DNA from 3 places in the Pseudomonas sp. GW821-FHT09C10 genome. Region 1 is predicted to be linked to each of the others. Evidence: riboswitches for the same ligand, from Rfam matches in the RefSeq annotation. Region 1 holds a riboswitch; each other region holds the start of a gene.

What was found. Region 1 has a riboswitch for cobalamin ahead of cobW (cobalamin biosynthesis protein CobW). Riboswitches for the same ligand answer to the same signal wherever they lie in the genome.
Region 2: linked by a shared signal. The riboswitch ahead of AC07OT_RS26170 (ABC transporter substrate-binding protein) and the one ahead of cobW (cobalamin biosynthesis protein CobW) in region 1 are both predicted to bind cobalamin.
Region 3: linked by a shared signal. The riboswitch ahead of cobO (cob(I)yrinic acid a,c-diamide adenosyltransferase) and the one ahead of cobW (cobalamin biosynthesis protein CobW) in region 1 are both predicted to bind cobalamin.

Annotation. Positions count from the first base shown of each region.
Region 1 is NZ_JBWKPE010000010.1:199,770-203,039, reverse strand. Features, by position in the region: gene AC07OT_RS19875 (hypothetical protein) at 1-673, opposite strand, end outside; cobalamin riboswitch at 1,005-1,204, shown strand; gene cobW (cobalamin biosynthesis protein CobW) at 1,295-2,356, shown strand; gene cobN (cobaltochelatase subunit CobN) at 2,360-3,270, shown strand, end outside.
Region 2 is NZ_JBWKPE010000016.1:164,424-167,693, forward strand. Features, by position in the region: gene AC07OT_RS26165 (FecCD family ABC transporter permease) at 1-321, opposite strand, end outside; gene AC07OT_RS26170 (ABC transporter substrate-binding protein) at 318-1,328, opposite strand; cobalamin riboswitch at 1,443-1,636, opposite strand; gene AC07OT_RS26175 (DNA/RNA non-specific endonuclease) at 1,673-2,602, opposite strand; gene AC07OT_RS26180 (M4 family metallopeptidase) at 2,732-3,270, shown strand, end outside.
Region 3 is NZ_JBWKPE010000012.1:103,924-107,193, reverse strand. Features, by position in the region: gene AC07OT_RS22030 (PQQ-dependent sugar dehydrogenase) at 1-879, opposite strand, end outside; cobalamin riboswitch at 979-1,235, shown strand; gene cobO (cob(I)yrinic acid a,c-diamide adenosyltransferase) at 1,309-1,920, shown strand; gene AC07OT_RS22020 (cobyrinic acid a,c-diamide synthase CobB) at 1,917-3,266, shown strand; gene bluB (5,6-dimethylbenzimidazole synthase) at 3,263-3,270, shown strand, end outside.

The sequences.
Region 1 (3,270 bases):
TAAACCTGTCGTCTGGTTTGGTTGAATGCAAGAACGCGCCACGCGTTATATCCAACTGACGAAGCAGGCTAGGCCTATTAAGAAGCTCTCTGGCAACGGCTGTTGCATTGTAGGAGAAGTCTCGGGTGCTCCGTATTTCCCGTGCGGCCTCTCGCAGTTCGTTAAAGTTTACATATTCATCGTTAGCACCTTCGGCGAACTCGCGAAAATAAACTCTGACTTGCCCCAGCAAAGACCCATCGCTAAGACTTTTGAAGTCTTCAGCGATAATAGCGACATTGTTCCAGGTTGCCTCGCCGTAGGGCTCTCCACGGATGTGTGAAAAGAGTGACGTCATTAGGTCTGGGCGGCTGATGACCTCCTTCGCAAGCTCTATTTGCTCTTGTTTGGCATCTCGTCCGTCGTGTAGTTTGCCTGCCGCCATCTTTTTTAGGTCGGTCAGGCGAAAGCTGTTGCGTGCCTTACCGTTCGGGCCTTCCAGATCACGGAAATGGTCCAACAGTTCTTTGGCCAGCAACGGGTTGCTGTGGTTCTCGAAAAAGGTAATGTCTGATGGTTTTTTTTGTGCCGCTGCGAGGGGCAGAGAATCAGTTTTGGGGTGTACGTTGCCAGTCACTTCGATCGATGCCGAAGGGAGGGGCGCAGTAGTTTGAGTGCGTATTGAAAATTCCATAGTGTTTTTATCCGAGTTGGCTATGCTGCGTTAAACTTCGTCTATTGGCAAAGCTGCTCCGGGGATGGGTGGTGTTTTTCGATGTTTCTGTTCCCTGTACTCATTTGGGAACTGATTACGTTAAGTTGCAGCGCTTCTTTAATTCGTATGGACTAAATAATTAGTCTGGCTTCAAGGCGAGCTTTTACATAAGTTGCGCACTATTGCCGTCTGCACTGATATCAAAGGTTCTGAACCAAACGCCTAATGATGGGCGTCCGTTTTCAACCCCTGGATAGTGTTCAGGCGGGCGGTCAGGCCGTTTCGACATTGACCCGCTCGTACTCACTGCGTAGCCTTGCACCCTCGAGGTTCTTCGGCCCAGGCCGAAGCTAAGAAGGGAACGCGGTTCAAGCCGCGGCTGCCCCCGCAACTGTGAAGGGTTTATCTGACTGCCACGCCACTGCCACTGCGGCGGGAAGGCGCAGTCGGCGCCGGTCGCAAGACCCGCAAGCCCCAAGCCAGGAGACCTGCCTCGCCACCGATTTTCCAATTCAACCGGGCGGGGTGATCCGGTGACGAAATCCGCTTCTGCGCGCCGCAGGGCCCATCGTCCCGTATGCCCGCCCCAAAGGGCATCCGATGAAAACACTGGCCAAACTCCCCGTCACCATCGTTACCGGCTTCCTTGGCTCGGGCAAGACCACCTTGCTGCGCCATATGCTCGACAACGCCCAGGGCCGTCGCATTGCGGTGATCGTCAACGAATTCGGCGAACTGGGCATCGACGGTGAGATCCTCAAGCAGTGCTCCATCGGTTGCACCGAAGAAGAGGCCAACGGCCGCGTGTACGAGCTGGCCAACGGCTGCCTGTGCTGCACCGTGCAGGAAGAGTTCTTCCCGGTGATGCGCGAACTGGTTGCCCGTCGCGGCGACCTCGACCATATCCTCATCGAAACCTCGGGCCTGGCCCTGCCAAAACCCTTGGTACAGGCCTTCCAGTGGCCGGAAATCCGCAGCGCCTGCACGGTTGATGCGGTCATCACCGTGGTCGACAGCCCGGCCGTGGCCGCCGGCACCTTTGCCGCGTTCCCGGATCAGGTCGACGCCCAGCGCAAGCTCGACCCGAACCTGGACCATGAATCGCCGCTGCACGAGCTGTTTGCCGACCAGTTGGCCAGCGCCGACCTGGTAATCCTCAACAAATCCGACCTGATCAGCGCCGAAGACCTGGCCCGTGTGCGCCTGGAAGTCGCCGAAGAACTGCCGCCGGCGGTGAAGATCATCGAAGCCAGCAGCGGTCGCCTGCCGTTGGACGTATTGATCGGCCTGGGCGCGGGGTCCGAAGAACATATCGACGCTCGCCATAGCCACCACGATCATCACCACGAAGGTGAGGAAGATCACGATCACGACGCCTTCGATTCCATCTCCATCGACCTGCCCCAAGCCGACGAAGCGCTGCTGCTCGACGCCCTGAACCAATTGGTGGTTCAGCACGGCATCCTGCGGGTCAAGGGCTTCGCCGCCATCCCGAACAAGCCGATGCGCCTGCTGATCCAGGGTGTGGGTACGCGTTTCGACAAGCACTTCGACCGTGCCTGGGGCGCCGACGAAGCGCGCATCACGCGGCTGGTGCTGATCGGCCAGGAGCTGGACGCGGCGGGCCTCGAAGCGCAACTACGCGCCGCCCTCAGCGTTTAACCCATGCACCTGCTCAGGACTCAGCCCGGTGGTTTCGTCGCGGACGACAATATTGCCGACCTTGGCCAAACGCCCGCCGAACTGGTGATCCTGTGCAGCGGCGATTCCAGCCTGGCGCTGCTGGCCGAAGCTGCCCAGCAGTTGCCCGAGGATTACCCCAGCCTGCGCCTGGCCAACCCTATGCAGGTGCAGAACCACGCCTCGGTCGATTTGTATGTCGATGAGGTGCTGCGCCACGCCAAGGTCATCCTGATTTCCCTGCACGGCGGCATCGGTTATTGGCGCTACGGCATCGAGCGCCTGGTGGAGCTGGCCGAGCGCGGCATTACGCTGATCCTGGTGCCGGGGGATGACCGCCCGGACCCGGAACTCAGCGGCCTGAGCACGGTGAGTGTCGAACAGCGCGACCGCCTGTGGCACTTCCTGCGCCAGGGCGGGCTCGCTAACGCGCTGGATTTTTTCCGCTGCCTGGCCAGCGGCTACTTGGACCGCGATTACCCGTGGGCCGAGCCGCAGACCTTGCCGCGCACCGCGATCTATCACCCGCACAAAGCCAACCCTCGCCTCAATGACTGGCAGACCGATTGGCACGCGGATTGGCCCGTGGCGGCGGTGCTGTTCTACCGCTCCCACTTGCAGGCGGCCAATACCGGTTTTATCGATGTGTTCTGCCAGCGTTTGCAGGCGGCGGGCCTTAACCCGTTGCCGATGGCGGTGGCCAGTTTGAAAGAGCCCGGCTGCCTGGCGGTGGTCGAGGACCTGCTGGATGAGGTCGGCGCGGCGGTGATCCTGAACACCACCGGTTTTGCCCAATCCAGCCCCGAAGCCCCGCATCTGCGGCCATTTCGCCGCAATATCCCGGTGATCCAGGCGATCTGCGCCCAGGATAACCAGCCGGGCTGGCAGGCCAGCGA
Region 2 (3,270 bases), on a different contig from region 1:
CGCCACCAGCACCGCGCCGGTCGAAGCCCCGGCGCTGATGCCCAGCAGGTACGGATCGGCCAACGGGTTGCGCAGCAACGACTGCAAAATCACCCCGCAGGTGGCCAGCCCCGCACCGCAGGCGGCGGCCACCAGGGCACGGGTGAGGCGATAGTTCCACACCACGCCTTCATCGATCGGGTCCAGCACGTAACCGGCCGCCCACAGTTTGTTGGCGAGCACCTGTAGCACCACCTGGGGCGAGATGGCGGTTTCGCCGATGGCCACGCCGGCGAGCACGGCGATCAGCAATAGCGCCAGGGCGAGTAAGGTCCGGATCATTGCGGCAGGTCGTAGCCGTCGATGGCCGTGGCCAGGTGTTCAAGGCCGTCGAACATGCGGATGCTGGCCTGCAGCGCCAGGGCGTCGAGGATGATGATGCGGTTGTTTTTCACCGCGTCCATGTTGCGCGTGACCGGGTCGCTGCGCAGGAAGGCGAGTTTCTTTTCATGGTCGTCGGCGGGGTAGCGGCGGCGGTCCATGCGGGCGATTACCAGGAAGGTCGGGTTGGCCTTGGCGAGGGTTTCCCAGCCGACGGCGGGCCATTCTTCATCGGATTGCACCACGTTGTGCAAACCGAGGGTTTCGAGCATGAACTCCGGAATGCCCTTGTGTCCGGCCACGTAGGGGTCGCTGGCCAGTTCGGCGCTGGAGAACCACACCAGCGCGCTGGCCTGCTTGAGGCCTTTGCTCTGCACGGTGGCCACGGATTTGGCCAGGCGCGCCTGGAGCTCATCGTTCAACTGTTGGCCGCGATCCTGTACATCGAAAATCTGCGCCAGCTGGCGGATGCTTTTGTAGATGGTCTCGATACGGAACGGCTCCAGCCGCGTGCCGTCGGCGCCCACCAGGTTGTCCTTGCCTTCGCAGTCGGAGGGCAGCAGGTAGGTGGGGATCTTCAGTTCGTGAAACTGCTCGCGGGTGCCGACCACGCCTTGCGGGCCCACCACCCATTCCAGCTCGGCGGCCACCAGTTGCGGGCGCTTGGCGATCACTGCTTCGAAGCTGGGCTCGTTGTTGGCCAGGCGCTCGATGCTGTCGTTCTGCGCCTTGAACTGCGGCAACACGCTGTTGAACCACAGCGAAGTGCCCACCACGCGGTCAGCCACGCCGAGGGCATAGAGCATTTCGGTGGCGGCCTGGCCGATGGTCACGCTGCGCGCGGGCGCCTGCGGGAAAGTAAGGGTGCTGCCGCAGTTTTCCAGGGTCAGCGGGTAATGCGTGGGGGCGGCGTGGGCCAGGGCGCAGAAACCCAGGCCGCTGATCAGGGCGGTAACGCGTGGCAGCATGAGGCGATCTCCGTGTGAACCGTACGTGGAAACAGGGGAGGTACGGTTCGGAAATACGCCCTCGAACGCTGCCGAACGGGCAGGCAAGGAGGTCCTTCCCGGACACCCCGCCGGTTAGTGATTACTGGGCCGGCAGGTCTCCTGACTGATGCGTCGTCGCCACGCTCCGGCCTTCCCGGACGCGGTCCAGTGGCAGTGGGGAGCAGGCTCGGCACCTACAGTTGCGGGGGCAGTTCCGATTGACGCGGTGTACCGCGCTTCGGATTCCCTATTAGTCCCGTTCGGGAACCGGCGCGGTATGGTAGTTGATTAGGGCCAGGCGATACAGCCCGAAGGGCGCCCGGTCAGAGACGAATATCCTCGGGGCCGCGGATCAGCGCTTCAATTCGCGTGCCCGTGGCGCGCTCTTCGTTGCTGAAACCGTCGTAGTCCGCCAGGTTGGCGAAGCGGATGCCGGTCAATTGTTCGATCTGGATCACGCTGCGCTGGTAGGTCCTGACCTGGCCGAACATCAGGTCGAGCTGACCCAACTCGCGGCTTTGGTCGATCATGTAGGCGCTGGCGGAGGGCTTGCCGTCATCGCTGAGGTAGGCCACCACCTTCCAGAACGCCTTGGGGATTCTGATGCCACGGTAAAGGCGGTCGTCGTCGGCGAACACCGGGCCGCTGAACACCGTTGCCCGGGCTTTCCAACGTTGCGTGTTATTGAGGATGTAGTCTTCCAGTTCCAGCCAGGTCTTCTGGTTGAACCCGCTCATCTGCGGCGAGCAGTTGGTGAAGTGGAAGGTGTCGAGGTTGGCGGTGTTTGCCGCATCGCCCCAGTTGGGATCCTGGCGCCGTACCAGGTGGCCGCGATCCAGGCCATTGCTGGCATAGAGCTCTTCGCCGACCTGGGCGCTGATCGGCAGGCGCCCATCGTAGGCCCAGGTGTCGTTGCTGCGGATAATCTCCACATGCTGCCCGCCGTCGATATTGACGCCCACGTAGAGCGCCAGTCGTCGGGAACGGGACATCGTCACCGAGAAATGCGTGTAGTCCAGGCGCAGCGGTTGGACGTCGTCCGCCAATGCCTCATCGGCGGTGGGCCAGGGCACTGTGAAGCTGCTGAGAAAGTCCTCGGCGTAGCCCTGTCGGTCCTGTAGATCCTTGGCCGCGGTGACACGGGGCTTCGCCGCCCGGGCTTCCATCAGGGTGGGATTGGTCGCGATCAAAGGGCGCAGATCGGCGAGTCGTGGGCGGTGCGCAAGATCGATTTTGGCTTTGCGGGCTGGCATGGGTAAGTCCTCCTTGGATAAACACGACTGCAACATAGATTGATGACAATTGATGACACGGGTTAACCCTGGGGGGCTATCCTCAAACGGTTACCGGAGCTACACCATATGCCAACAGGGAGCCAGCTAATGTGTGATCGCCACCACCGCAACCCGATTTTCTGCCTGATCCCGCCGTATATGCTCGACCAGATCGCGCGTCACGGTGATAAGGCCCAGCGCGACATCGCGCTGCGCACCCGCGCCAAGGACAGCACGTTCCGTTCGCTGCGCATGGTCGCAGTGCCCGCCAAGGGGCCGGCCCACATGGCCCTGGTCATGGGCGCCGGCAAACGGCGCTCGATCTACAGCGCCGAAGGCACCGACAGCCTGCCGGGCAAGCTGATCCGCGGTGAAGGCCAGCCCGCCAGTGGCGACGCCGCCGTGGACGAAGCCTATGACGGCTTGGGTGCCACGTTCGATTTTTTCGAAGAGGTGTTCGACCGCAACTCCATCGACGACGCCGGCATGGCGCTGGATGCCACCGTGCACTTTGGCCAGAACTATAACAATGCGTTCTGGAACTCGACCCAGATGGTGTTTGGCGACGGCGATGGGCAGTTGTTCAACCGCTTCACGGTGGCCCTCGATGTGATTGGCCATGAATTGGCCCACGGCGTCACCGAGGA
Region 3 (3,270 bases), on a different contig from region 1:
GGTGATGTAGTCCGGCACCAGGTCGCTGCCGATCTCGTCGCGCTCGTTTACCGCGGTCCATAGCTTGCCGCTCTGGGGTTCCCAGGCCATGCCGTTAGGGTTGCGCAGGCCGGAAGCGAAAATGCGCTGCTGGCCGCTGGCGCGATCCACTTCCCAGATAGCCGCCCGGCCCTGTTCCGCCTCAAGACCGTTCTCACCGACGTTGCTGTTGGAGCCGACACTCACGTACAGCTTGCTGCCGTCCTTGCTGGCGATCACGTTCTTGGTCCAGTGATGATTCAGGGGCCCGCCCGGCAGGTCGACCACCTTGGTGCCAGGTGCCTTGATCGCGGTTTCGCCCGCTTGATAGGGGAAGCGCAGCAGTTTGTCCGAATCGGCGACGTACAGGTCATTGCCGACCAGTGTCATACCGAAGGGCGAATTGAGGTTTTCCAGGAACACTGTACGGGTCTCGGCAACCCCATCGTGATCGGCGTCGCGCAGCAGGGTAATGCGATTGGGGCTCGGCACCCCGGCACCGGCGCGGCCCATGACCTTCTCCATGACCCAGCCGCGAATGCCCTTGGAATCATCCGGTTTGGGCGGCGCATTGGTTTCTGCCACCAGCACATCGCCGTTGGGCAGCACATACAGCCAGCGCGGGTGGTCCAGGCCTTCGGCGAACGCCGCCACTTGGGTGCCGGCCGCTGCTGTCGGCTTCGCACCATGCGGCCAGCCGATGGCCGGGGCAATGTTCACCGTGGGAATCAGGGTTTTGTTCGGCTCCGGTAGCTGCGGCGACGGCCCGGTGCCGTCGGACACCTGCAGGGTGGAGCTTTCACCGCAGGCGGCGAGGGTGCCGGCGAGCATGATGAGTAGGGCGAGTCTGGTTTTATGCATGGTGTTCTCCTTGATACCTGTAAGGGTAGAGGAGGGCGCTGGTGCGATGGTTCAAGTGCAAGGCCAGCTTTAATTGACGCTCCACCCCCAACCCACTAACCTTCGCGGCTTGTTCCAGGTGCTCTGTGACCCATGGGTCGACCGAGTGAAACAGGGAAGCCGGTGAGCGAGCGCACTTGTACACAGTGCTGCCGCGATTCCGGCGCTGCCCCCGCAACGGTAAATGAGTCAAGACGGTGCCTTTTGCCACTGTATCGCCCGCGATATGGGAAGGCGCGCCGTCGGCGTGTTCGCTCTGTCGATGAGCCAGCGCACCACTCATGAGCCCGGAGACCGGCCTAGATCATCCAACAGCATCACGGTGGGCGATGCTTGGCTGTCTGTTTTTTCCTGCCTGCCGTTTTTGTCCAGCCCCAATGGAGAGCTGCCATGACCGATACCCCCGACCGCGACGAACGCCACCTGGCGCGCATGCTGCGCAAAAAAGCCGTGATCGACGAGCGCATCGCCAATTCCCCCAATGAGTGTGGCTTGCTGCTGGTGCTGACCGGCAACGGCAAAGGCAAGAGCAGCTCGGCATTCGGCATGCTCGCGCGCGCCATGGGCCACGGCATGCAGTGCGGTGTGGTGCAGTTCATCAAGGGGCGCAACAGCACCGGTGAGGAGTTGTTCTTCCGCCGTTTCCCCGAGCAAGTGCGTTTCCACGTGATGGGCGAAGGCTTCACCTGGGAGACCCAGGACCGCCAGCGCGATATCGCTGCCGCCGAAGCCGCCTGGGCCGTGTCCCGCGAACTGCTGCAAGACCCGCGCATCGGCCTGGTGGTGCTGGATGAGCTGAACATCGCCCTCAAGCATGGTTACCTCGACTTGGACCAGGTCCTCAGCGACCTGCAAGCCCGTCCGCCGATGCAGCACGTGGTCGTCACCGGCCGTGGCGCCAAGCCTGAACTGATCGAAATGGGCGACACCGTCACTGAAATGGGCATGCTCAAGCACGCGTTCCAGGCCGGGATCAAGGCACAGAAGGGCGTCGAACTTTGAATCAGCCCCGTCACTGCCCGGCCGTCCTGATCGCCGCACCGGCGTCCGGCCAGGGCAAAACCACCGTCACCGCCGCGCTGGCCCGTTTGCACCGCAACCTGGGGCGCAGGGTACGCGTGTTCAAATGCGGCCCGGATTTCCTGGACCCGATGATCCACGAGCGCGCCAGCGGTGCGCCGGTGTATCAATTGGACATGTGGATGGTGGGCGAGCAGGAAAGTCGTCGGCTGCTGTGGGAAGCGGCGGGTGAGGCCGACCTGATCCTGATCGAAGGCGTGATGGGCCTGTTTGATGGCACACCGTCCAGCGCCGACCTGGCGCGGCATTTCGGCGTGCCGGTGCTCGGTGTGATCGACGGCACCGCCATGGCCCAGACCTTTGGCGCCTTGGCCCTGGGCCTGGCGCGTTATCAGCCGGACCTGCCGTTTGCCGGGGTACTGGCCAACCGCGTCGGCACCCTGCGCCATGCGCAGTTGCTGGAAGGCAGCCTCACCGAAGGCTTGCGTTGGTATGGCGCCCTGTCCCGCGAAACCGGGATCGAACTGCCCAGCCGCCATTTGGGCCTGGTGCAGGCCAGCGAGCTGAATGACCTCGACGTGCGCCTGGACGCCGCCGCCCAGGCATTGGGCAGCAGCTGTGAAGTCGCATTACCGCCACCGGTGACCTTCGCCGCGCCGGAAGTGATCGTGGCCGAACCATTGCTGGTCGGTGTGCGCATTGCGGTGGCCCGTGACGAAGCCTTCGCCTTCACCTATGGCGCCAGCCTCGACCTGCTGCGGGCGATGGGGGCCGAGTTGCACTTCTTCTCGCCGATCCATGATCGCCAACTGCCCGAGGCCGACAGCCTGTACTTGCCCGGCGGTTACCCGGAATTGCACCACCAGGCGCTGTCGCAAAACACGCCGATGCTTGACGCCATTCGTAACCATCATGCCGCCGGCAAACCCTTGCTCGCCGAGTGTGGCGGCATGCTCTACCTGTTGGATTCGCTTACCGATGTCGACGGCACCCGCGCCGAGCTGGTCGGCCTGCTGCAAGGCGATGCGGTGATGCAAAAGAAACTCGCGGCCCTGGCCCTGCAAAGCGTCGAACTGCCGGAAGGCGTGCTGCGCGGACACACGTATCACCATTCCCTGACCAGCACCGAGTGCCAGCCGATTGCCCGTGGCCTGAGCCCGAACGGTGGGCGCGGTGCCGAAGCGGTGTTCCGGCAGGGGCGGATGACGGCCTCTTACGTGCACTTTTATTTCCCGTCGAATCCGACGGCGGTAGCCGCGTTGTTTGCCCCGGACCGAGCTGAAACCCCATCCACTGTGGGAGGGGGCTTGCCCCCGATAGGGCCATGACCGA